Regions from separate parts of the Paenibacillus sp. FSL H7-0756 genome, predicted to be linked through region 2. Evidence: predicted binding sites of a transcription regulator. Region 2 holds the regulator's gene; the other holds the start of a gene.

Region 1 (11,966 bases), on a different contig from region 2:
CATACGGGCTTCGGCCCCGTAATACAAGGCCAGCCGGTGCCTGATGTTGAACAGGGCATAGCCTTTTCTGGACTGCGGGGCTATGTCCATCCCCTGCTTGACCTGTGCAGCATCAAGCCCCCGTCCGTTGTCGGTAATGCAAATATGCAGCAGCCCCTGCTCCCGGCTGACCGTGATGTCTATCCTGCCTCCTATTGTCCGGTCGCTGAATCCATGCTGAATGCTGTTCTCCACCACCGGCTGCAGGATAATCTTCGGCAGCAGGCAGGACAGCAGGGCTTCGTCCTCTACCGTCACCGTGTATTCAAACAGTCCTTCATAGCATTTCTGTTGAATGGCGAAATACTCCCGCATGTGGGACAGTTCATCCTCAAGTGTAATCAGATCCTTGCCTCCGCTGAGCCCGATCTGGAACATCTGCGATAAGGACAGGATCATCTCATTCACATCGTCATTCTCGCCCATGACCGATTTGCAATAGATGGTATTGAGCGTATTGTACAGAAAGTGCGGCTCCATCTGCGCCGTAAGGGCACGGATCTCTGCATGCCGCTTGCCCTCCTCCTTGGTCTTCACATCCGCAATCAGCGTCTTAATCTCCGACATCATCCGGTTGAACTGAAAGCCGACCTGGGCCACCTCGTCCTCATAACGGCTCTCATACACCACACTGAGCTGGTTCTCTTCGACTCTGCGCATCAGCCGCCGCAGCTTGAACAGCGGCTTCAGCAGCACAGATGTCAGCTGATTGGAGATCAGCCAGGTGGCCAGCAGGAAAACAACGATGACATAGAGAGTGATGCGCTGCACCCGCTGCAGCTTGCCCAGCAGCTGGTCCCGTGACTGCATACCGGAGATGATCCAGTCGGGTGATGAGGCTGAGCCTGTATAATTAACCAGATATTCCTTGCCGCCGTAGCTGTAATAGTGATCCTGCGGATCGGCTGCTGTCCCGGCTTCGGGAAGCACCGGCTTCCATGGGAACCTGCCCCGGAACGGCCAGCGGGATTCCACCACCGCCTCTCCTTCCCTGCTCACCAGATAATAATTCCTCCCTGCTTGTTCTCCGCCTGTATTCAGCAGCTCATCTATCCGGCCCTCCCTGATATTGACCACAATAAATACATTGCTGATCGGCGTGTAAGGGTATTCATAAATTCCCCGGACTACGAAGGAAACCACCCGCTGGCTGCCCGTGAACAACCGGTCATAATGTCCTTTGGCCCAGTAGCCGCCCGGCTGCTCCTTGCTCAGATCATATAATTCCGAACCGTAGAACGAGTTGTCCTGCGCCCGGATCTGCGTAGTGGAATAGAAATCGCCAATCGGGGTAACGATCAGCACATTCTCAATGATCGGCTGATTGAACGTTGCCTGGGAGAGCACATATTGCAGATCCGACAGATGCACATAATAATTCGACACATCATGGCTGAACACATCGAGCATCATCTTGCGGTACGCATCGCTCAGCATCAGGGACTGCACGGACAGCGCCACATCATTCAGGCGGGAATCCAGCAATTGTGCCGTCTTGCTTACCGTCTCCCGGCTGCCGGCGTAGGCATTGTCCTCGATCTCCTGCGCAGCAATCCAGTACGAGAAGGTACCCATTGCACCGATGGACAGCGTGATCAGCACGATGAACGAGAACAGAATCCTCTGCTTAATGGATATCCGGTAATACCTGCCGGCGATCTGCCGCCAGAGCTTGCGGCCATAGGCTGTCAATGTATTCATAGCTTTCCTTTCTGAAGCATGTACCGTATACCTCCCTTTAGTTGTCCGTTCTTGTCACTTGTACCATACGGCTGCTACGGCCCGGCGTCAAGATAACTTGCTCGTTAGATAGCAGAAGTTAAGTCCAGAAAGGGGAAATCAAAAAACCGCTAAAATCCTTGTATAATCAAGGTTTTTAGCGGTTTCCCGGTCTTTTCCAATCCCGTAAGGGTTCCCGGCATCCGGGCAAAATAAAGCCTTATGGGGACGTTCATACCGCCTGTTGCTATTCCGGCTTAGCCGGAGGCTGCACCGAATCGCCTTGCTGCAAGGAAGGCGGGAATCTGTAGGTGATGGGGATCGCGCCGTCCGTGTCGTTGATCAAAGAGAGCATGATCTTCGCTGCCTGCATCCCCATCTCGTAGGCGGGCTGGCGGATCGTAGTAATATCGGGATTATAGATCCGGGCGAATTCTGCATCGTCAATGCCGATCACTGACAATTGGCTGGGGATGGAGATAGCGTTGCGGTTCGCATATTTAAGAATCTCGCCCAGCACCAGATCATTGGCGGCAAGCAGCGCGGTCGGCGGCTGGGGCAGCTGTAACAACTCATCCATTGCGGAAGCGATATCTTCGCGCGACACACTACGCATATACGAATCTAGCAGCGGCAGACCTGCTTCCTCCATCGCTTTTTTGTAACCGCTCATCCGCTCTTTGCGCGGGGTAATCGCATGTACGCCAAGCGGCAGGGATAGAATTGCAATCGCTTCATGGCCTTGGGTGGTCAGCTCCCGGATAGCAGTCTTCACCGCCATTTCATTATCCAGCAGCAGGCTCTGGGTCGTAATGCCGTCAACCAGCCGGTCCATGAAGACCAGCGGATATTCTGCTTCAATTAATCGGGTGTAAGGCGCAGGCTGATCTCCCGCCGGGAAAATAATCAGGCCATCCACCTGACGGGCAACCAGCGTCTCTACATAGGTATTCTCCTTGTCCGCATTCTCATCCGAGTTGCAGATAATCACCTGGATGCCGTGGCGCTGCAGCTCATTCTCAATCGCCCGGATGCACTGAATGGACAGTGAATAATCTATATTGGCTACAATAATGCCAACCATATGCGTGCGGTTCTGCTTGAGGCTGCGGGCAAGCCCGTTGGGCTGGTAGTTCAGCTCATCGATAACCTCGGCAATGCGGTTTTTGGTCGCCTCACTCATATACTTGAACCGTTTATTCAAAAATTGCGAGACTGTGCTTTTCGATACGCCCGCTTTCTGGGCCACATCCTCAATAGTCAGCTTCTTCATTGATCCCGCTCCACTCTTCGATATCGCACTCCAGAAGTAAACATTAACCAAGTTTACTTAGAGAGATTATCAAAAAGTATAGCTTTTTTTTAGTAAATTATCTATAAGATCCACATAAAATAATTAGGAACTCCCGTCACTTCCCAGTCTTGGCAGGATCAATCTGCTGTCCATGTTCCTGATAAAACCAATCATAATACCACTGCTGGCCGAGGAGCAAGATGACATCCGCTTTCCGTTTCTTCCCGTTCACTTCATAAACTGCCGTCTGCTGCTGGCCTTGAACGTCGATGCCGATTTTGCTGTTTATATTCTGTACCGCTCCAGTAGCAATATTGTACAGACTGCCATGAATGTCATAACCATTCTTATTATCATCACTGTAATATACAAGCAGCATCTCGCTATTATATTTATCAATAGCAATAAAGGATCTGTACAAGGAATATTTGTCACCTAAGCTGCTTAAATCTAACAGTTCCTGCGGGGTTATTGTTTCACCTGCTGCGGCTGATTTTAAATTCAAAACGGTTAACTTTTCAGGTGTCATTCCTATCCCTTTCCCCAAGGTGATCGTCCCGATACCCAGCACTATATAGTCCCCTCCATCACAGATCCCCGTAAGCTCATAATAACGCTGCGAACCGCCTGCATACAGCGGTAAGGTGTAGATCCGTTTAGCCGTAGCTTCAGATAGCTCGGACTGGCCTTTTGGTGAAAGATACAATGTGTAAGGTTCCGTAGGATGGGTGTACTTGGGCTTGCTGTAATTGACCATCGGAGGCGGGGGCGACCAGACAATCCCGGCGTTGGTCTCAACGGCACGCGCACGCGTCTTGTCTCTGTCCAACGATAAGGGCATGTAATACTTCCTTCCGCCAAGCTCGAACTCTGCAGAACCAACCGGCGGGTTGTAAGCTTGCGGCGATGCTGGTGAAGCAGCGTTCTGCGTAGCCGAAGGTGACACCGCCGGCATAACCACAGCCGCTCCCGAGCCAGGCTTAAAGACCGCTGCCAGCCTCCCTGCCGGATCAAGCCCGGTCCCTGGGCCAAATGGCCAGACCAGCGCGCCAAGCAGCAGGATGGCTGCCAGTCCGCCGAAGGCAGCCATACGGCTGAAGCGGCGGCCGCTTGTACGATTAGAGGATTCATGGGCAGCCTCTTCAATCCGCGCCATAAGCTGTGGCGTGAATCCCGGTTCTACAAGCGGACTTCGTCCGGCTTGCTTATACCAGTCCTTCTCCCCGCTCATCACCTTCACTTGCTCATGCTCTTGTCTTGTCTTCACTGGTCTTCCTCCTTCATCGCTGCTCTCACTTTCATTCTGGCCCGTCCGAGCCTGGATTTGACCGTCCCCTGCGCGATTCCAAGCAGCGCGGACAGCTCAGCGACTGACAGATCCTGCTGAATGTCCAGCACCAGCACCTCCCGGTACTTGTCCGGCAGCTCCATAATGATCTCCCAGATGCGGTTCGCGTACTGATTGCCGATAGCCTCTTGTTCTGCGGACAAGGCGCCCCCTTTATCCTGATGGCTGCCCAGCGGAACGAACCTCCGCCAGAAGCTGCTCTTCCTTAAGCTGAACGCGGTGTTGCGGGTAATGGTGAGCAGCCAGGTTTTCAGAGTGGACTGCCCCCGGTACTTGCCGATGCTCTTGTAGGCCTTGAGGAATACCTCCTGGCTGATATCATTCGCCTGCTCCCGGCTGCGGGTTAAGAAAAAAGCATAATTCCATACATCCTGCCCGTAGGTCTCCATCATCTCGCGCAGCGATACCGATGAGGCACAGGTCATGCTATACGTTAGTTCTTTACTCTGCATGTTCTCTCCCCTCTCACCTAATAAGACTCCTGCCGACCGATATGGTTCCCTGTTATTGAAAATATTGGGGCACGCATCTGCTCAATTAGCCCCTGTTAGCTGAAATCAAGTGTACAAAATACAACAGATCTGATCCCCCAAAAAATTGGAGCAGCGTCTAATGTACGAAGTGCCATCAAAACTCCATCCGCCGACGGCAGAGCGCTTTCAAATTTTATAGCCGCCTCCCCTTCTCCAAATGCCCCATTCGGACCATTCCACAGCCCCGCAAATTGCTTAAAAAAAATACTAATTAATTATAAGAGAATAGAATGCAGGCGGGGCGTGGGATTGGCGATTTGGAGAGGCATTTTGGGCGGCTGTGAGGGCTTGTTCACCGCTTGACTTTTCAATATATGGTATATAAAATGATTAAGCATTACTAAATATAGTGTATATAAGAGCTAAGCCCATAAATCTAGTAAATCCGCTATTCTTTATTTGTCAAGTAGAATGGGCTACATGTTATAGGAGGTTAGGAGCCATGTTGATTGCTTACGATTCCAAGACCGGCAACGTTAGAAGATTCATTAATAAACTGAAGCTTCCGGCAGTTCAAATCGAAGAGCATATGACGATCGACGAGCCTTACGTGCTTGTTACATACACCACCGGATTTGGACAGATTCCAGAGAAGGTATCAACATTCCTTGAACGAAACCATTCCAGGCTGAAGGGCATCGCCGCGAGCGGCAACAAAAACTGGGGTGAGCTATACGCGCACAGCGCAGATCTGATTGCACAGCGTTACAACGTACCGGTGGTCGGCAAGTTTGAATTGTCGGGAACATTTGGTGATGTACAACGCATAAAACAGGAGGTGGACCGGGTTGCGGCATATTGAACTGAACAACATGTTGATGAAGAGAGACGAAAGCGGCTTTTTCCAATTGGATAAGGACCAGGAGGCGGTAGCTGAGTTCATGCGGGATGTGGAGCGGCGCAGCCTGACCTTCACGGATACCAAAGCCAAGATTGATTATATGATTGCCAATGATTACTACGAGGACCTGTACGACCGTTACTCCGCTGCTGAGATGGAGGATGTCTACCGGATCGCCCATGACTATAATTTCCGCTTCCCTTCCTATATGGCGGCTTCCAAGTTCTATACCGACTATGCCGTCAAAACCAATGACCGTAAGCAGTACCTGGAGCATTATCCGGACCGCGTAGCGGTAGTGGCTCTGCATTTGGGCCGGGGCAACGTGGAGACCGCCCGCACACTGGCCCGCTCGATGATGGAACAGCGCCTGCAGCCGGCGACACCAACCTTCCTCAATGCCGGTAAAAGCCGCCGCGGCGAGATGGTCTCCTGCTTCCTGCTGGAAATGGATGACTCGCTCAATTCGATCAACTATGTGCTGAATACCTGCATGCAGCTGTCAAAAATCGGGGGCGGCGTTGCCGTCAATCTGTCCAAGCTGCGCTCGCGCGGTGAGACGATTAAGGGTGTTGAGGATGCGGCCAAAGGCATCATGCCTGTCCTGAAGCTCATGGAAGACGGCTTCTCCTATGCGGACCAGATGGGCCAGCGTAAGGGTTCGGGCGCGGCTTATTATAATATTTTTGGCTGGGATGTACTGGAGTTCCTGGACAGCAAAAAGATTAACGCCGACGAACGGACACGCCTGAAGACGTTGTCTATCGGTCTGATCGTGCCTAACCGCTTCTACAAGCTCGCACAGGATAATCAGCCGCTGCATGTGTTCGCTCCTTACACGGTCTATCAGGCGTATGGTACGCACCTGGATGACATGGATCTGGACGTCATGTATGATACTCTGCTTGCCGATCCGCGCGTGAAGAAAAGAATCGCCATGAGCGCACGCGACATGCTGACCAAGATCGCCATGATCCAGCTTGAATCGGGCTATCCCTATATTATGAACAAGAGCAATGCCAACGCTGCTCATGCCCTGCGGGGTGTGGGTCAGATCAAGATGTCTAACCTGTGTACCGAGATTTTTCAATTGCAGGAGACTTCGGAGATTAATGACTACGGACAGCAGGACGAGATCCGCCGCGATATCAGCTGCAACCTGGCTTCCCTGAACATCGTGAACGTGATGGAGCACGGTAAGATCCGTGAATCCGTACATGAGGGCATGCTGGCACTGACGGCTGTCAGCGATATGACAACGGTATCCAACGCTCCAGGCGTGGCTAAGGCGAACAAGGAAATGCACTCCGTGGGTCTGGGCGTAATGAACCTGCATGGTTATTTTGCCAAGAATAAAGTCGCTTATGAGAGTGAGCAGGCCCGTGATTTCGCACGCACCTTCTTCATGACGATGAACTATCATTCGATTGAGAAAAGCATGGAGATTGCCGCCGAGACCGGCGAGACGTTCTATGGCTTCGAGCAGTCCGACTACGCCAGCGGCGTATATTTTGACCGTTATCTGACTACAGACTACCGTCCGGTTACGGCAAAAGCGCAGGAGCTGTTCGAGGGAATCTACATTCCTACTACAGAGGATTGGAAAGAGCTGCGTGACAAGGTGATGAAGCACGGCCTGTACCATGCTTACCGTCTGGCAATTGCGCCGACTGCGAGCATCTCCTATATCCAGAATGCTACCTCCAGCGTTATGCCGATTGTAGAGCAAATCGAGACCCGCACATACGCCAACTCGACCACCTACTATCCGATGCCTTACCTGCGTCCGGACAATGTGTTCTATTATAAATCCGCCTACCAGATGGACCAGTTCAAGGTCATTGATCTGATTGCGGAGATTCAGCCTCATATCGACCAGGGTATTTCAACAGTTCTGCATGTGAACAGTGATGTCACCACCCGTGAGCTGGCCCGTTCTTACCTGTATGCGGCGCACAAAGGGCTGAAATCCCTGTACTACACCCGGACCAACAAATTGTCTGTCGAGGAATGCCTGGCCTGCTCCATCTAAGAGGGGCACAGGTACAGAAAGGGAGAAGATACGATTATGAGCGCAATCCAAGCGGTGAACTGGAACCGTCCCGACGACGATTTCTCGCTGATGTTCTGGAACCAGAATATTATGCAGTTCTGGACCGATGATGAAATACCACTATCCGATGACAAAATGTCCTGGCTCACGTTGAGTGAGATTGAAAAGGACTCCTATATGAAGGTGCTGGGCGGACTGACCCTGCTGGATACGATTCAAGGCGGCGTAGGCATGCCGCAGATTATGGAGCATGTGGACGGCTTGCAGCGCAAGGCGGTCCTCGGCTTCATGGGCATGATGGAGCAGATTCATGCGAAGTCGTACAGCAGCATTTTCACCACACTGGCTTCAACGGAGGAGATTGACGGGATTTTCCGCTGGGTGGAGGACAATACGTTCCTGCAGTTCAAGGCGGAGACGATCTCGGAGTATTATCAAAAGATTGAGACGAAGAAAGACCTCTATCTGGCGATGTCCGCCTCGGTCCTGCTGGAGAGCTACCTGTTCTACAGCGGCTTCTTCTACCCGCTCTATCTGGCCGGACAGGGCAAAATGACCTGCAGCGGCGAGATCATCGACCTGATCCTGCGCGATGAGAGCATCCACGGCGTCTATGTCGGGGTGCTGGCGCAGGAGATTTTCGAGGAGCTGTCCGAAGAAGACCAGAGCGATGTCTACGAGACCCTGGTCGGCCTGCTCCGTCTGCTCCACGCGAACGAGGAGCAATACACCGAGCAGATCTACGCCCCGATTGGCCTGGTGGACGAAGTGAAGACCTTCCTGCGCTACAACGCCAACAAGGCGATGATGAACCTCGGCCATGATCCGCTGTTCGATGAGGAAGAGATCAACCCGATCGTGCAGAACGGAATCAGCACCCACACGAAGCAGCATGACTTCTTCTCGAAGAAGGGGAATGGTTATGTGCGGGCGATGAATGTGGAGCCTTTGCGGGATGAGGATTTTAATTTTTGAGATAAGCTGAATCGAAGAACCTGGCTCACAGCCCGGACGTCACTCCGGCGAATATTTGGACTTCCGGCCGCTGCCCGTATACAGATTTCCTGATTAGACCGCTGTTCGCGGTAGAAATCCGTATACAAAGGCGGGCGCTACCGCTCCTACAGTTCCAAAATTCCCCTCCGGTCCTTCTTGCTTTTCGCTATTTTCTTTGATTCAACTTATGTTAGGTTGTTGTATAGTAGAGGTAAAGCCCTGGCAGCTTGGACAAGCTGCCGGGGCTTTTTTATGAGAGGCATCCAAGCTAGTACAGCATCAGAATTATTATTGTGAATATCACCATTACCGGCTCTTAACGAACCAGCGTCTCATTCTCATAGCAGTCATTGGATGCTGTAGGCGCTGGAACGATAGCAACTGCATTTTGTACACTAGAATACTGTAAAAAAGCCTTCAAAATAGAATCTATTGTATTCGGTACAATTGAATTTTGAAAAAGGGCCAATTTTCACCCAAAACACAACATTCTACTGTATGAAATACAATAGAATCGCTTTTTACGGTCAGCTATGCGTTTTCTATTGCAGGATATACAATCACTTACTTGAATGTAGGATTAGAAGTCCGCAACAGGTGCAATATCAGCCTAATATTAGCTCGCTTGCTGAGGGTTGCCGTGCCTGATCAGGGTGCATGGGATTTGCAATGAGACCATAGGGTCAAATGTATGCGTCGAAAACCGAACCTACTAGTTTAGGTGGTTTCTATGAGACCATATTGTTACTGGGACGTAGGAGTAGGGATGATCTTTTTACAGGAATGAGGTGTGCGGAGTGGCTATACATATTCAGGAGTACGGAGACCCGAATGGGGATTATCTGGTGGTCTTCCTGCATGGCGGGGGCGTGAGCGGATGGATGTGGGAGAAGCAGATGGCGGCGTTCGCTGGTTATCATTGTCTGGTCCCGGATTTGCCGGGGCACGGGTTCAGCCGGGAGGATAAGGAGTTCACGATCCGCAGCAGTGCGGAGGAGCTTGTATCCATTATTGAGGAGCGGGCTCAGGGAAGAAAGATTGTTGTTACCGGATTCTCTCTGGGCGCACAGGTGCTGGTTCAGATGCTGGCTATGAGGCCGGAGCTGATCGATTATGCTATCATCAACAGCGCGTTGGTGCGGCCGATTCCCTCCGCCAGCAGGCTGATCAGACCGGCGGTCAGACTGTCTTTTCCGCTGATTAAGTACAGATGGTTCGCGAAGCTGCAGGCTAAGACGCTCTATCTGGGCGGGGAGTACCTGGAACGGTATGTTGAAGAGAGCCGGCAGATGGAGCTAATGACGCTGATCCGGGTGCTGGAAGAGAATATGTCGTTCCGCATTCCAGCCGGGTTCAGCGAGGCCTCAGGCAAGATACTGGTTACTGTAGGTGAACGTGAGAAATCTGTCATGAAGCAATCCGCCCGGGATCTGGTGGCCGCCAACCCCCGCTCCATGGGCGTGGCGATTCCCCGGATGGGACACGGCCTCTCTCTGGCTAATCCTGAGCTGTTCAATAAGCTCGTCGAAGCCTGGATACAGGGCGGGGAGCTGCCCGGGGAATGCAGAAAAATTTGATCCGGGTGCCGCCGAGTGATGATTACTCCACTCCCTAGTTCAGATCCTCCCTGATTTTGTAGCGGACAGCAAAATAACTTAGGAATAGAATCGCCGCAATAGCCACTCCGAACGTATGAATCAGGTCAGCCGTGCTGCCTAAATCCTTCACCCTGATAATGGTGTTGATCAGCAGATATTTTGTCAAATGAATGTCCGTAAACAGATTTTCCAGCGCCTCCAGCACCATCCCGATCACATTCAGAGCCAGAACGATGCTGGCAGTTAAGCTAACTAACAGGTTCCGTGTAACCATCGCTATACAGAGAATCAACAGCGAGAACGCCCAGTGCAGAAGGAATTGGCCCGCCAGCAATGTAATGAACGCCCCCGGTTCCCCCAGATCTGTCTGGTCCCATAACAGCTTTCTCGCGATTCCGTCTGCAACCAGCAGGGTCAAGAACATCATGGCCACGAATAGCGAGAGAATCGCCATTTTGGAGAAGACGGAGTGGCTTCTGGCCTGCCGCATGGAGATATAGTTCTTGGAGAAGCCGGAGTTCCACTCGCTCATGTAGAAATAGATCGTGAACACTGCAATATAAATCAGCATCCAGGAAGGCGGCTGCGAGATGGTATACTGGATGAATTCGCTCTCGGTTAAGCTGCTGAGCATCGGACGGCCCTCCACCGGCTGCTCGTATTGCTTCATCATGAAGATGCCAAAGAGCTGAAAGGCACAGAACAAAAGCAGCAGCAGGTACATAATCTTGTTCCGCGTGAAGCGGTACAGGTCCATTTTGAACAGGTTAATCATGGCGTTCACCTGCACTTTCCGTGCGCTCCAGGAAATATTGCTCCAGGCTCTGCTTATGCCTTGCGATGGAATCCACCATTACCCCATGCTGCGCCAGCACCTGAACGATCTGCCGGATGTGGATATGCCGGTCGTATACATAGACCGTGCGGCTATCCACCACCTTATATTGTGTAATCTTCAGCTCGCGCTCCAGCACCGGTAGAGCCTCCCGCGCTTCCTCCACGCTAATCTCGATCCGTTCCTCACAGCGCTGCTGCAATTGTTCCTTGGAGAGCACCTCGACGAATTCTCCCTGATGGATGATGGCATACTTGGTGGCGATCTTCGATAGCTCCTCCAGAATATGGCTGGAGATCAGAATGGTCAGGCCCGCTGCGTTCAGCTCCAGGATGAGCTCCCGGATCTCTACAATCCCCTGCGGATCAAGCCCGTTAATCGGCTCATCCAGAATCAGTACATCGGGGCTTCCGAGCAGAGCCACCGCGATTCCGAGCCGCTGCTTCATACCCATGGAATAGCTTTTGACTTTGGCGGTATTCTTAGGGTCCAGCCCAACAAGCTTCAGCAGCTTCCCGATCGTTAACTCCCTGTCACTTAGGCCATACGCGATGGCGAGCAGCTTCAGGTTCTCATAGGCTGAGACATTCGGGTATAATCCGGGCTGCTCAATCAGCACCCCCATCCGCTCAAAAAAAGACTGGTCCCCCGCCGCCGCACGGTTGAAGAAATGCAGCTCTCCCGAGGTCGGATACACCTGTCCGCTAATC
Region 2 (11,966 bases):
CTCGGAGAAGAATCCGCGCGAGATGGACAACCACTCTACCCGCGAGGAGGAGCTGCTGGCCGCGAAGGAAGGGATTGGCCGGGCGATCCGTTACAGCGATACGTTAGACCGCGAAATGATGTATGTGGCAGGTTCCGTGTCCTCGGATCAGGGCTTTAACGGGTATATCCGGCTGTCGATGGGGCTGGATACCGTATCCGAAGGACTGAACCGGGCGTGGATGATCATGGCAGGGGGGCTGGTGCTGCTGTTCATTGCCGCAACCTTGGTGAGCTACAAAGTGGCTTCCAGTATGACCTCACCGCTGGAGCAGATCACCAGAGTGGCGCGGCGGATTACCGATCTGGATTACGATGCCCGGGTGCCGATGAAGCGCAAGGATGAGATCGGCCAGCTGGCAACAGCCATTAACGCGATGGCCGACAGTCTCCAGGCCCAGCTGAAGACTATCCGCGACAATGAGGATCTGCTGCAGAGTGTACTCGACAATATGACCGGCGGCATCGTGATGATTAACGAGGAAGGGGAGATTGCCCTGCTCAACCGGGCCGCCGAACGGCTGCTCGATGTGAAGCACAGCGAGATGACCGGACATTCCTACAAGGAGATTAAGCATCATTATGAGCTTACCCGGCTGATTGATGATGGCGTGTCCGCAGGTGAGCCTATTCATGAAGAGCGCAGCATTTATAATCCGGTGGAGCGGATTGTGCGTCTGGACGGGGTGCCGATGATCCAGGACGGCTGCTCCCGGGGGATGCTGTTCCTGCTTCAGGAGGTTACTGAGATTCGCAGACTTGAGAAAATGCGCAGCGAATTCGTCGCCAATGTCTCCCATGAGCTGAAGACCCCTGTCGCTGCGGTAAAAGGCTTCGCCGAGACCCTCCTCGGCGGGGGCGTTACGGATGAGAAGACAGCGCGTTCGTTCCTGCAGATTATCTACGATGAGAACGAACGGTTGAACCGGCTGATCGGCGACATCCTGGAGCTGTCCAAAATCGAATCCAAACGCGTTCAGCTGGAATGCTCCCCGGTTCATCTGATCGAGTTCTTCGATTCTGTGCTGGAAACGCTCAGTAAGGTGGCGGAGAAGAAGAAGATTACGCTCAGCTCGGATGTGCCTGCGGAGTTATTCATTGAGGGAGATGAAGACAAGCTGCGCCAGATCTTCATGAATCTGCTCTCCAATGCGATCAACTACACCCAGGACGGGGGCAATGTCAGAGTGACCGCCGTGAGCATCCAGAAGAAGGATGGCACCGAGAGTGTGCGCTTTACAGTCAGTGATACGGGGATGGGGATTCCGCGCAAGGATCTGCCCCGGATCTTTGAACGCTTTTACCGGGTGGACAAAGCCCGCTCCAGAAGCTCCGGCGGAACCGGCCTTGGTTTATCTATCGTGAAGCATCTGGTCGAGCTGCATCGCGGATCTATTAATGTAGAGAGCGATCTGGGCATCGGCAGCTCGTTCATCCTGGAATTGCCGCTGCTGCAGGAAGAGAATGAATAACTCTGCGGAGTCTAATAGAGAATAAATTTATGATTTTACACTAAGTTAACATTGTGGTGCTATGATGTGCATGTGTGCAGTTTTGTAAAATTAATAACCTATGAAAAGACGGGGGAACCTATGGCACAACGATTGCTTGTCATTGAAGACGAACCGACACTGGCCCGGCTGCTGTCTTATAACCTGACACAGGAAGGCTACGAAGTGACGGTGGAGGATCATGGAACGGCAGGATATGACCGTGCGACTAGAGAACCTTTTGAATTGATCGTACTGGATCTGATGCTGCCCGGCATGAACGGCATTGACATTCTGGATAAATTGCGTGGACAAGGCATCCGCACACCGGTGATCGTGCTGACGGCCAAGAATGCGGAAGAGGATGTGGTCCGCGGGCTGAAGTCAGGGGCGGATGACTATATTACGAAGCCCTTCGGCGTATCCGAGCTGCTGGCCCGGGTCAGCGCAGTATTGCGGCGGATCTCCGGCATTGCCGAAGAAGCTCCGCCCGAGACAGCAGTATCTGCATCGACGATTATTCTCGGACAGCTGGAGATCTATCCTGAGCGTTATGAAGTCTCACTGGGCGGACAGAGCATCAATCTGCGGCCGAAGGAATTTGAAGTGCTGTTATATCTGGCCCGCAAGCCAGGCGTCGTTCTGACGCGGGATGATCTGATGAATGCGGTCTGGGGCTTCGACTATATCGGAGGTCAGCGTACCGTTGATGTGCATGTCAGTTCCTTGCGCAAGAAGCTGGAGCTTGACCCTGAATCCGTGCATATCGATTCCATTCGCGGCGTGGGCTACAAACTGGTCGTCAACAAAAAAAGAACACCTGTCATCTAACATGGCGGTGTTCTTTTCACAAGATAAGCACCTTCTCCTCCGCTCCCTGTCTTACTGCACAAGGATTTTACACTGCGTTAACAATTCTCTGGAGCTCTATTTACACTGAAAGCTTATCATGGGGAACGAAGATGATGAGAAGGAGACAACAGAAACTAATGAAATCCATCATTGACATAGAGAAGCTAGATCTCTACTATGAGTCATTCCATGCCCTGAAGAACGTGGATTTGCAGATTCCGGAGAAGCAGGTGACCGCTTTTATCGGACCTTCCGGCTGCGGGAAATCCACACTGCTGCGTACTCTTAACCGTATGAACGACATGATTCCCGGAACACGTATTGAAGGTAAAGTAAATATCGGCGGCAAAAACATCTACAGCGACGAGATCGAAGTGGAGAGTCTGCGCAAGCAGGTGGGGATGGTGTTCCAGCAGCCCAATCCTTTTCCCAAATCGATCTATGATAACGTGGCTTACGGCCCGCGTCTGCACGGTGTGAAGAGCAAAGCCGAGCTGGATGTCCTTGTAGAGCAAAGCCTGCGCCAGTCCGCGCTCTGGGAGGAAGTGAAGGATTTCCTCAAGAAGTCTGCCTTAAGTCTGTCCGGCGGGCAGCAGCAGCGTCTCTGTATTGCCAGAGCCCTTGCCGTACAGCCCGATATTCTGCTGATGGATGAGGCGACGTCAGCGCTCGATCCGGTGTCCACGCTCAAGATTGAGGAGCTGGTCCAGGAGCTGCGGGATAAGTATACGATTGTAATGGTCACGCATAATATGCATCAGGCCGCCCGGGTATCGGGACGCACTGTATTTTTCCTGAACGGTGTCATTGTGGAAGCTGCGGACACGGAGCTGTTATTCTCCAACCCGAAGGATTCCCGCACAGAAGACTATATCTCCGGCCGCTTCGGCTAAGAATGGCTGCTTCGTAAGTCTTAGGTTCACTCCGTTCACCCGATATGACCATATGTTTTTGAGGAGGAGCACTTTCGATATGATTCGCAGAAAAGAATTCGACAAAGATCTGGAAGAACTGCGTACCCTGCTGCAGCAGATGGGCGAGCATGTAACGGATGCCCTGGATGGTGCGATACTGGCCCTGCAGACCCTTGATACGGCACGGGCGCAGGAGATTGTCAAAGCGGACCTGCGGCTGAACGCCATGGAAGACCGGATTATGGAGATCGGCTCACGGCTGATCATCACCCAGCAGCCGGTGGCGAAGGATCTGCGCCGCATTATTGTAGCCTTTAAAATCTCCAGCGATCTGGAGCGTATGGGCGATTTGGCACTGGATGTAGCCAAGGTAACGATGCGCATCCAGGGGCAGCAGCTGATCAAGCCGCTTGTGGATATTCCGCGCATGGCTGAGCTGGTCACGATCATGACCACGGAGGCGATTCAGTCTTATCTGGACGAGAATACGGATCTGGCCTACAAAATGGCGCAGGATGACGATCAGGTAGATGGCCTGTACAGCGCGATGATTAACGAACTGTACACGTATATGGTTCAGAAGCCTGAAACCGTGAATCAGGCGATGCTGCTCACACTGGTTGGCCGTTACATTGAACGGATTGCCGACCATGCCACGAATATTGGCGAGAGTGTAGTGTATCTGGTTACAGGTAAACGTCCGGATTTGAACCAATAACCGCATAATGTTGGCGCATAAATACAGCTAAGCAGAGCTCTGCGCCTTGAACGTCAGACAGCAAGCCACCTCCCCGGGGCTTGCCTTTTTTTGTTTTAAAGCGCGCGTCACTTGGCAAACCTGTATTCCATACCATTAGCAGCAGCTAAAGGCCGGAGCAGGTGTGGATCTGTGGCCTCAGGTTCTTTTTTGTACGGAGCATATGGTACTATGTAAAGAGAAAGCAAGATAAAGGCGAGGTGCTAGTGTGGACAAGCTGATACTCATTGATGGAAATAATATCATTTACCGGGCGTTCTTCGCCATGCCGCCGCTGACGAATACAGCGGGACAGCAGACGAATGCGGTATACGGTTTCACGACGATGCTGCTCCGTCTGCTGGAGGAGCATAAACCGACACATATGATTGTGGCCTTCGACGCGGGGAAGATTACTTTCCGGCATGAAGGCTATGAAGATTATAAGGGCGGACGCCAAAAGACCCCGCCGGAGCTGTCCGAGCAGTTCCCTTTGCTCAAAGAGCTGCTGAAGGGTCTGGGAGTTCCGCAGTTCGAGATTGCCGGCTACGAGGCTGACGATATTATCGGCACCATCTCCAGGGAAGCGGATGCCGCCGGCCGTCAGGTGATGATTGTGTCGGGGGATAAGGATATGCTGCAGCTGGCTTCCGAGCATACCACCATCGCGCTGGTGCGTAAGGGAGTTACGGAAGTGGAGCTGTACGGGCCTAAGCAGATCCGTGATAAATATGATCTCACCCCTGAGCAGATTATTGATCTGAAGGGGCTGATGGGCGATGCCAGCGACAATATTCCCGGGGTGCCGGGAGTCGGGGAGAAGACGGCGCTTAAGCTGCTCCAGCAGTTCGGATCGGTGGAGGGCGTGCTGGCCGGAACCGGCGAACTGAAGGGGAAGATGAAGGAGAAGCTGGAAGAACATGCGGACAGCGCTATCATGAGCAAAAAATTGGCGACGATCTACCGTGAGGTTCCGCTTGAGCATACCTGGGAGGATATGGTGTTCAGCGGTATTGTTGCCGATACGGCGGGCCCTGCCCTGGCGAAGCTGGAGTTCAAATCCCTGCTGGAACGCCTGTCGCTGAGCGCCTATTCGCATGCGGCGGACGGCGGTCTGTCCGGCCCCGCAGCGGTGGAAGCGGCAGAGCTTACGATTACCATCGTTGACGAAGCCGGAATAGAGAAGCTGGTTCAGGCACTGCCGGACATCTCCGCCCTGCATGTGGAATCTAACGGCGAGAACCCGCACCGCGCCGAAGTGATCGGCCTCGGGCTGTCTTCGCCGGAGCAGCATTACTTTGTGCCTTTTGCCCTGCTGAAGAGTGAGGCGGCAGCACCCTTGCGTGACTGGCTCGGTGACGAGCAGGCACCGAAGAGCGGGTATGATCTGCACCGTGCCGATCTGGCGCTGCATTGGCAGGGGATTGCTTTTGCCGGGGCTGCTAACGATGTTCAGCTGGCCGCTTACCTGCTGGACCCGACTGAAGCGAGCCAGAATCTGAATGACCTGACCACGAAATACGGCCTGCCCCGCTTGTCGCCGGATGAGGATGTTTTTGGCAAAGGGGCCAAATATAGAATTCCTGAGCTTGCAATTCTCGGTGAGCATGTCGCCCGCAAGAGTGCGACTGTGCTTGGCATTGTGCAGAAGCAGCAGGAGGAGCTGGATAAGACGGACATGACCGGTCTGTTCCAGGACCTGGAGATGCCGCTATCACGGATTCTGGCCGATATGGAGAAGCAGGGCATTGCTGTGAACAAGGATGATCTCATTCAGCTCGGCAAGGAATTCGAAGCCCAAATCTCCCGGCTGGTCACTGAGATCTACGCCGCCTGCGGAACCGAATTCAATCTGAATTCTCCGAAGCAGCTGGGCGAGGTTCTGTTCGTGAAGCTCGGTCTGCCGGTTGTGAAGAAGACGAAGACCGGATATTCGACCGATGCCGAGGTACTGGAAAAGCTTGCGCCTTATCATGACGCCGTGCGCCTGATTCTGCAATACCGCACCCTGGCCAAGCTGCAATCTACGTATGTCGAAGGTTTAATGAAGGAAATTTCGCCGGAGACCGGCAAGGTACACACCTTTTACCGGCAGACTATTGCGGCCACAGGCCGGCTCAGCAGCCAGTTCCCGAACCTGCAGAATATTCCGATCCGGCTCGAAGAGGGCCGCAAGCTCCGCAAGGTTTTTGTTCCCTCCGAACCGGGCTGGTCGATTCTGGCAGCGGATTACTCGCAGATCGAGCTGCGTGTGCTGGCGCATATCTCGGGCGATGAGCGGATGAAGGAAGCTTTTGTCGAGGATATGGATATTCATACTAAGACTGCCATGGATGTATTCGGCGTCCTTGCGGAAAGTGTGGACAGTAATATGCGCCGGTCCGCCAAAGCAGTTAACTTCGGAATTGTGTACGGCATCAGCGATTACGGCCTGTCGCAGAACCTGAACATTCCCCGTAAGGAGGCAGCCCGGTTCATTGAACAGTATTTCGAGGTGTTCCAAGGTGTGCGCCGTTACATGGATGATATTGTGGTCGAGGCCCGTAAGCAGGGGTATGTGACTACGCTGCTGGAACGCCGCCGTTATCTGCCGGAGATCAATGCGAAGAACTTCAATCTGCGCTCCTTCGCAGAACGTACCGCGATGAATACGCCGATTCAGGGAACCGCTGCGGATATTATCAAGCTGGCCATGGTTCATATGGACAAGGCGCTGCATGAGCGCGGCCTGAAGAGCCGGATGCTGCTCCAGGTACACGATGAGTTAGTGTTCGAGGTGCCGGAGGAGGAGCTGGAGCAGATGAAGCAGCTGCTGCCCGAGGTGATGGCCGGAGCGCTGCAGCTGTCTGTTCCGCTGAAGGCAGAGGTAAGTTATGGCAGCAACTGGTACGAAGCGAAATAGGCTCCCCGCGCATGGCAGATATCCGGTATAATGGAGTGGAGGTGAGCCATGATGCCGGAATTGCCGGAAGTCGAAACAGTCAGAAGAACACTTAATGAGTTAATTACAGGCAAGCAGATAGAGCATGTCACCGTCCGGCTGCCGCGGATTATTCAGCGCCCGGATGATATTCAGGCCTTTGCCCATATGCTGGCAGGCCATAGTGTGGTTACAGTTGAACGCAGAGGCAAGTTCCTGCGTTTCGTATTTGACGGGCTGGTGATGGTCTCCCATCTGCGGATGGAGGGCCGTTACGGCGTGTACCGTGAGGGCGAGCTGTTGGACAAGCATACGCATGTTATTTTCCATTTCACAGACGGGACAGAGCTGCGTTATACGGATGTGCGCCAATTCGGGACGATGCATCTGTTCCAGCCGGGAGAGGATCTGCAGCTGAAGCCGCTGAACAAGCTGGGGCAGGAGCCGCTGGATGCCGATTTCACGCTGGAACGGTTCAAGGAGATTGTCGCGAAGCGGAGCACTAAGATCAAGCCGCTGCTGCTCAATCAGGAATATATAGTAGGTATCGGCAATATTTATGTAGATGAGTCCCTGCATCGTGCAGGAATCCACCCGGAGGAGACCGCGAAGTCCCTCACGGAGGATCAGCTGGCCAGGCTGCACCATGCTATTGTCGCAACACTGACAGAGGCTGTGAATGCCGGAGGCTCCTCCGTGAAGTCGTATGTCAACGGCCAGGGGGAGAGCGGAAGCTATCAGGATCAGCACAAGATCTATGGACGGAAGGATCAGCCTTGTGCTGCCTGCGGCACACTGATTGAGAAGAGCGTGGTCGGCGGACGGGGAACGCATTATTGTCCCACCTGCCAGCCCGTACCTGTACAGATTCTGTAGTTTTTATTTAGAGTCAGCGCTGCATTTACCGCCCTTTTCCGGGCCAGTTACACCTGAGTTATAACCGTTCTGTATAAAGGCAGGCACTTACTGCCCGTCCCGCCCATATAATGTGTGAAGATTGCTGATTATGGCGAAACGGAGCTCCGGCTTGGATGCTTAATCCACCGGCTCCGGTTCTTCACGGGAGGGATTGCGGGTGCTGAGCCCATTGTTGTCTTTGCTGTTGCTTGCGTTTGCGCTTAGTCTGGATGGATTTGGTGTAGGCATTACATATGGACTGCGTAAAATGAAAATCCCCTTGCTTTCCATTATCATTATTTCGCTCTGTTCAGGGGTAGTCATTTATGGTTCTATGCAGGTCGGCGTGCTGCTGGCCAAGGTAGTCTCGCCGAATGCCGCTTCTAGTGTCGGAGCGGTTATTCTCGTCTTAATGGGCTGTTGGTCCCTGTTCCAGATGCTGACGCAGAAGGAGAAAGAAGAGACTGCGTCTGCGGCCGCAGAGGGCCATTCCGGACAGGAAGTCAGGCTGGAGACTGCTGCTGCCGCACAGAGTGCCGAGACAGTGCTGAAGCCGGCTGTGTTCTCGCTGGAGCTGCGCCATCTGGGCGTGGTGATACAGATTCTCCGCACACCGTCTTCCGCTGATATGGATGCTTCGGGGAGCATCTCCTCCATGGAAGCCATGATTCTGGGGATCGCGTTATCGCTGGATGCCTTCGGGGCCGGCCTCGGTGCGGCACTGCTCGGATTCAGCCCGTGGTCCACCTCGCTGATGATCGCTGTATTCAGCGGAACCTTTTTGCTGATGGGAATGAAGACTGGACTGAAATTATCCGGCAGCTACTGGATGAAGCATGCGGCTGCGCTGCCCGCGATATTATTAATTGTAATGGGTATAATGAAGTTATTATGAGGTGAGTACATGATTATAGGCTTAACCGGAGGCATAGCTTCGGGGAAAAGCACCGTGTCTGCACTGTTTGTCCGCAAGGGAGCTGCACTGGTGGATGCCGATGTCATCGCCAGAGAGGTGATGCTCCCCGGACATCCGGTGCTGGCGGCAGCGGTGGAGGCTTTTGGAGACCGCATCCTTTTGCCTGACGGTTCGCTGGACCGGGCGGGTCTTGGTGAGATTGTCTTCCGGGACCCGGAGGCGCTCAAGACACTGAATAACCTGACCCATCCGGCAATCCGCAGGGAGATCAAGGACAGAATGTATGCGCTTGAGCAGGAGAATCCGCAGCGGCTGGTCATTGTCGACATTCCGCTGCTCTACGAATCAGAGCTGGATTCCTTATTTGAGCAGATTATTGTGGTCTATGTTCCGAGAAGGGTGCAGTTAGCCCGCCTCATGGAGCGCAGCGGAATGAAGCTGGAACAGGCTGAGGACCGGCTGAGGTCGCAGATGGATATTGAGCTGAAGCGCAGGAAAGCGAATTATGTGATCGACAATAGCAGTGATCTGCAGTCTGCCGAGCTTCAGGTTGCCCGGTTGTGGGACAGGCTGGGCTTGATATGATGAAGTGGTTACGTAAAAAAAGAGTCCTGCTGCTGTTGTTCATCGGCTTCACCGCGATTCTGTTTCTAGGCTCCAACTGGATGTCATGGTTTTATCCTATTCATTATAAAGCAGAGATCCGCCAGCACAGCCGGACGTATGAGATGGACCCGTTCCTGGTGGCATCCATTATCCGTGTGGAGACCAATTATAAGACCGGACGCGAATCTAAAAAAGGAGCACTCGGACTGATGCAGCTTATGCCGGATACCGCCAAGTGGGCGCTAGAAAAGGCCAAGCTTCCTGAGGTATCGCTGGAACGGCTGAAGGAAGAGCCCTCGTCCAACATTGAACTGGGTACCTGGTATTTGTCTACGCTCTCTAAGCAGTTTGACGGCAACCGTATAGCAGTTATCGCCGCCTACAATGCCGGACCCGGCAAGGTGCAGAGCTGGCTGGATGAAGGGCAGTGGGACGGAACAGAAGCCTCTGTGAAGGACATTCCGTTCGGTGAGACCCGTCATTACGTGCAGCGTGTGATTTATTATTATGATCAATACACCGAGCTCTACAGTGAGTTCTAGGATGAGTTCTAGAGTGCCTGTTACTTCTGCTGCTGTTATGTAAAAAGAAGCATCAAACGGCCGGAGCCGTTCGATACTTCTTAGGCAAGCTTATGTCGTGTGGGCAGGTATTATTTGTACTGACCTGCCAGTTGCTGTTCAGCCAGGGTTACAAGACGTTTAGTGATGTAACCACCGATCGAACCGTTTTCGTAAGAAGTTTTATTGCCTTGGTATCCGTCTGGGGAGAGGGTGATACCTAGTTCCTGGGCAACTTCATATTTCAGTTGTTCCAAGGCACCGCGTGAGTTTGGAGCTACCAGGTTATTGGAGTTGTTATTTTGGCTCATTGCTGTTCACCTCCTATCGGTTGGTAACTGTATTATGTGCCGGACATGTCAGATTCATAACAACAAATAAACGGTGTTTTCTGGAAATTAAATGATGCCCGCATAGCCCTTGTGTATCAAGGGACGGGGCCTAACCATTCTAATGATGAGGAAGTGAAGAAGCTTATGAAATGTCCTTACTGCGACCACACCAATACCAAGGTCCTGGACTCGCGCCCTGCCAACGAGAATAAGTCCATTCGCCGCAGGCGGGAATGCGAACTGTGCAGCCGCCGTTTCACCACCTTCGAGATGATTGAAGAGACCCCCCTGATTGTGATCAAAAAAGGCGGCAGCCGTGAAGAGTTCAGCCGTGACAAAATCCTCCGCGGCCTGATCCGCGCCTGCGAGAAGCGTCCGGTCCCTGTAGAGCGCCTGGAGGTCATCGTATCTGAGGTGGAGAAAAGCCTACGCGGCATCGCTCTCGCCGAGATCGAGAGCCGCCAGATCGGCGAGCTGGTCATGGAGCAGCTCTACCCTGTCGACGAGGTAGCCTACGTCCGCTTCGCGTCCGTGTACCGCCAGTTCAAGGACATTAACATGTTCATGAAGGAACTGAAGGGACTGCTGTCCAAGACTGAGGAGCTGGACGGGCTGTAAGCTTCGCCGTTTAGAAGTGAAGGATTCGATTGGGGTAGTGGGGCTGGCCTTGAGGTTGAGAGGTCAGTTCCCGGGTGGAGCGTCTTGTATCAAAATTAATTTCGGAAAAGTGTTGACACTGAAAGCAGATTTCTGTATTATATAGAAGTCGCCTACGAAACACATTGATGAATAAGCGACTTGAGCTTCTCGCTCAGATCAGATTTTAGAATACATAATGTAATTCTAAATTGGCAAAATTGTAAAAATATGGGGCCATAGCTCAGCTGGGAGAGCGCATCGCTGGCAGCGATGAGGTCAGGGGTTCGATCCCCCTTGGCTCCACCAATTTCATACGGACTCTTAGCTCAGTTGGTAGAGCAGTAGACTCTTAATCTATTTGTCCAGGGTTCGAGCCCCTGAGAGTCCATCACATGAAGAACGGCAGAGATGCCGTTCTTTTTTTGCTTTTAAATAAGATGTTTATGAATTTTGTAGACGGTTAATATATAATTTGTATTCGTCTACACATCGAATTTATTTTGACGTATAATAAATACAGACATTGATGTCGTGACATTTCTAGTTGGGGGGGTATGCTTCGGATGGCTAATGAAATGAATCAGGCGGCAATTGTGAAGGTGAAATCATGGATGGCGGAGAACGGCAGGTCCATTCAGTGGCTTGCTGATCAAATCAAGGTTAGCAAGGCTTTGATGGGGCATATTCTGAGCGGTGAGCGTCAGTTCCTGCCTAAACGTATGGTGCAAGTCGCCGGTGTGATGGGAATTACTATAGAACAATTACTGGCTCCTGAACAAGCGGAAGAAAAGGAATATACCCTAAGTTTAAGGGGAAATGCGGATTCGCGAATTGCTAAACGGCATTTGAATATTTTACTGAATGCTATTCAGAATAGCCGTCATTTGGAAAAGGAATATGTGGAGGTCGGACGATAATGCCCTCCATAAAACAGCAGTCTGAACAAATGGGTGAAAACTTTGCATATGAAGTGCTGACTGAACAGATTGGAGCGCTAACCTTTATTGGGTCGGGAGTCGAAGAAAAATTGCGGGAACATGCCTCTGTGATTTATCAAAATATCCCG

What was found. Region 2 encodes NrdR, which represses ribonucleotide reductase genes. Its sites were predicted from a motif close to AACACNATATATNGTGTT; they were not measured.
Region 1: nrdI (class Ib ribonucleoside-diphosphate reductase assembly flavoprotein NrdI) is a predicted target of NrdR. The motif match lies at 5,270-5,287, and genes of this name have one in related genera.

The regions. Positions count from the first base shown of each region.
Region 1 is NZ_JBBOVT010000001.1:2,659,512-2,671,477, reverse strand. It holds gene NST04_RS11785 (cache domain-containing sensor histidine kinase) at 1-1,740, opposite strand, end outside; gene NST04_RS11780 (LacI family DNA-binding transcriptional regulator) at 2,006-3,031, opposite strand; gene NST04_RS11775 (hypothetical protein) at 3,168-4,319, opposite strand; gene NST04_RS11770 (RNA polymerase sigma factor) at 4,316-4,852, opposite strand; gene nrdI (class Ib ribonucleoside-diphosphate reductase assembly flavoprotein NrdI) at 5,376-5,735, shown strand; gene nrdE (class 1b ribonucleoside-diphosphate reductase subunit alpha) at 5,722-7,806, shown strand; gene nrdF (class 1b ribonucleoside-diphosphate reductase subunit beta) at 7,843-8,802, shown strand; gene NST04_RS11750 (alpha/beta fold hydrolase) at 9,621-10,400, shown strand; gene NST04_RS11745 (ABC transporter permease) at 10,435-11,196, opposite strand; gene NST04_RS11740 (ABC transporter ATP-binding protein) at 11,189-11,966, opposite strand, start outside.
Region 2 is NZ_JBBOVT010000003.1:1,651,289-1,663,254, forward strand. It holds gene pnpS (two-component system histidine kinase PnpS) at 1-1,510, shown strand, start outside; gene NST04_RS32955 (response regulator transcription factor) at 1,631-2,359, shown strand; gene pstB (phosphate ABC transporter ATP-binding protein PstB) at 2,518-3,273, shown strand; gene phoU (phosphate signaling complex protein PhoU) at 3,353-4,012, shown strand; gene polA (DNA polymerase I) at 4,260-6,932, shown strand; gene mutM (DNA-formamidopyrimidine glycosylase) at 6,984-7,826, shown strand; gene NST04_RS32980 (manganese efflux pump) at 8,026-8,742, shown strand; gene coaE (dephospho-CoA kinase) at 8,752-9,348, shown strand; gene NST04_RS32990 (lytic transglycosylase domain-containing protein) at 9,348-9,911, shown strand; gene NST04_RS32995 (alpha/beta-type small acid-soluble spore protein) at 10,022-10,240, opposite strand; gene nrdR (transcriptional regulator NrdR) at 10,406-10,879, shown strand; tRNA gene NST04_RS33005 (tRNA-Ala) at 11,131-11,206, shown strand; tRNA gene NST04_RS33010 (tRNA-Lys) at 11,216-11,288, shown strand; gene NST04_RS33015 (helix-turn-helix domain-containing protein) at 11,464-11,817, shown strand; gene NST04_RS33020 (ImmA/IrrE family metallo-endopeptidase) at 11,817-11,966, shown strand, end outside.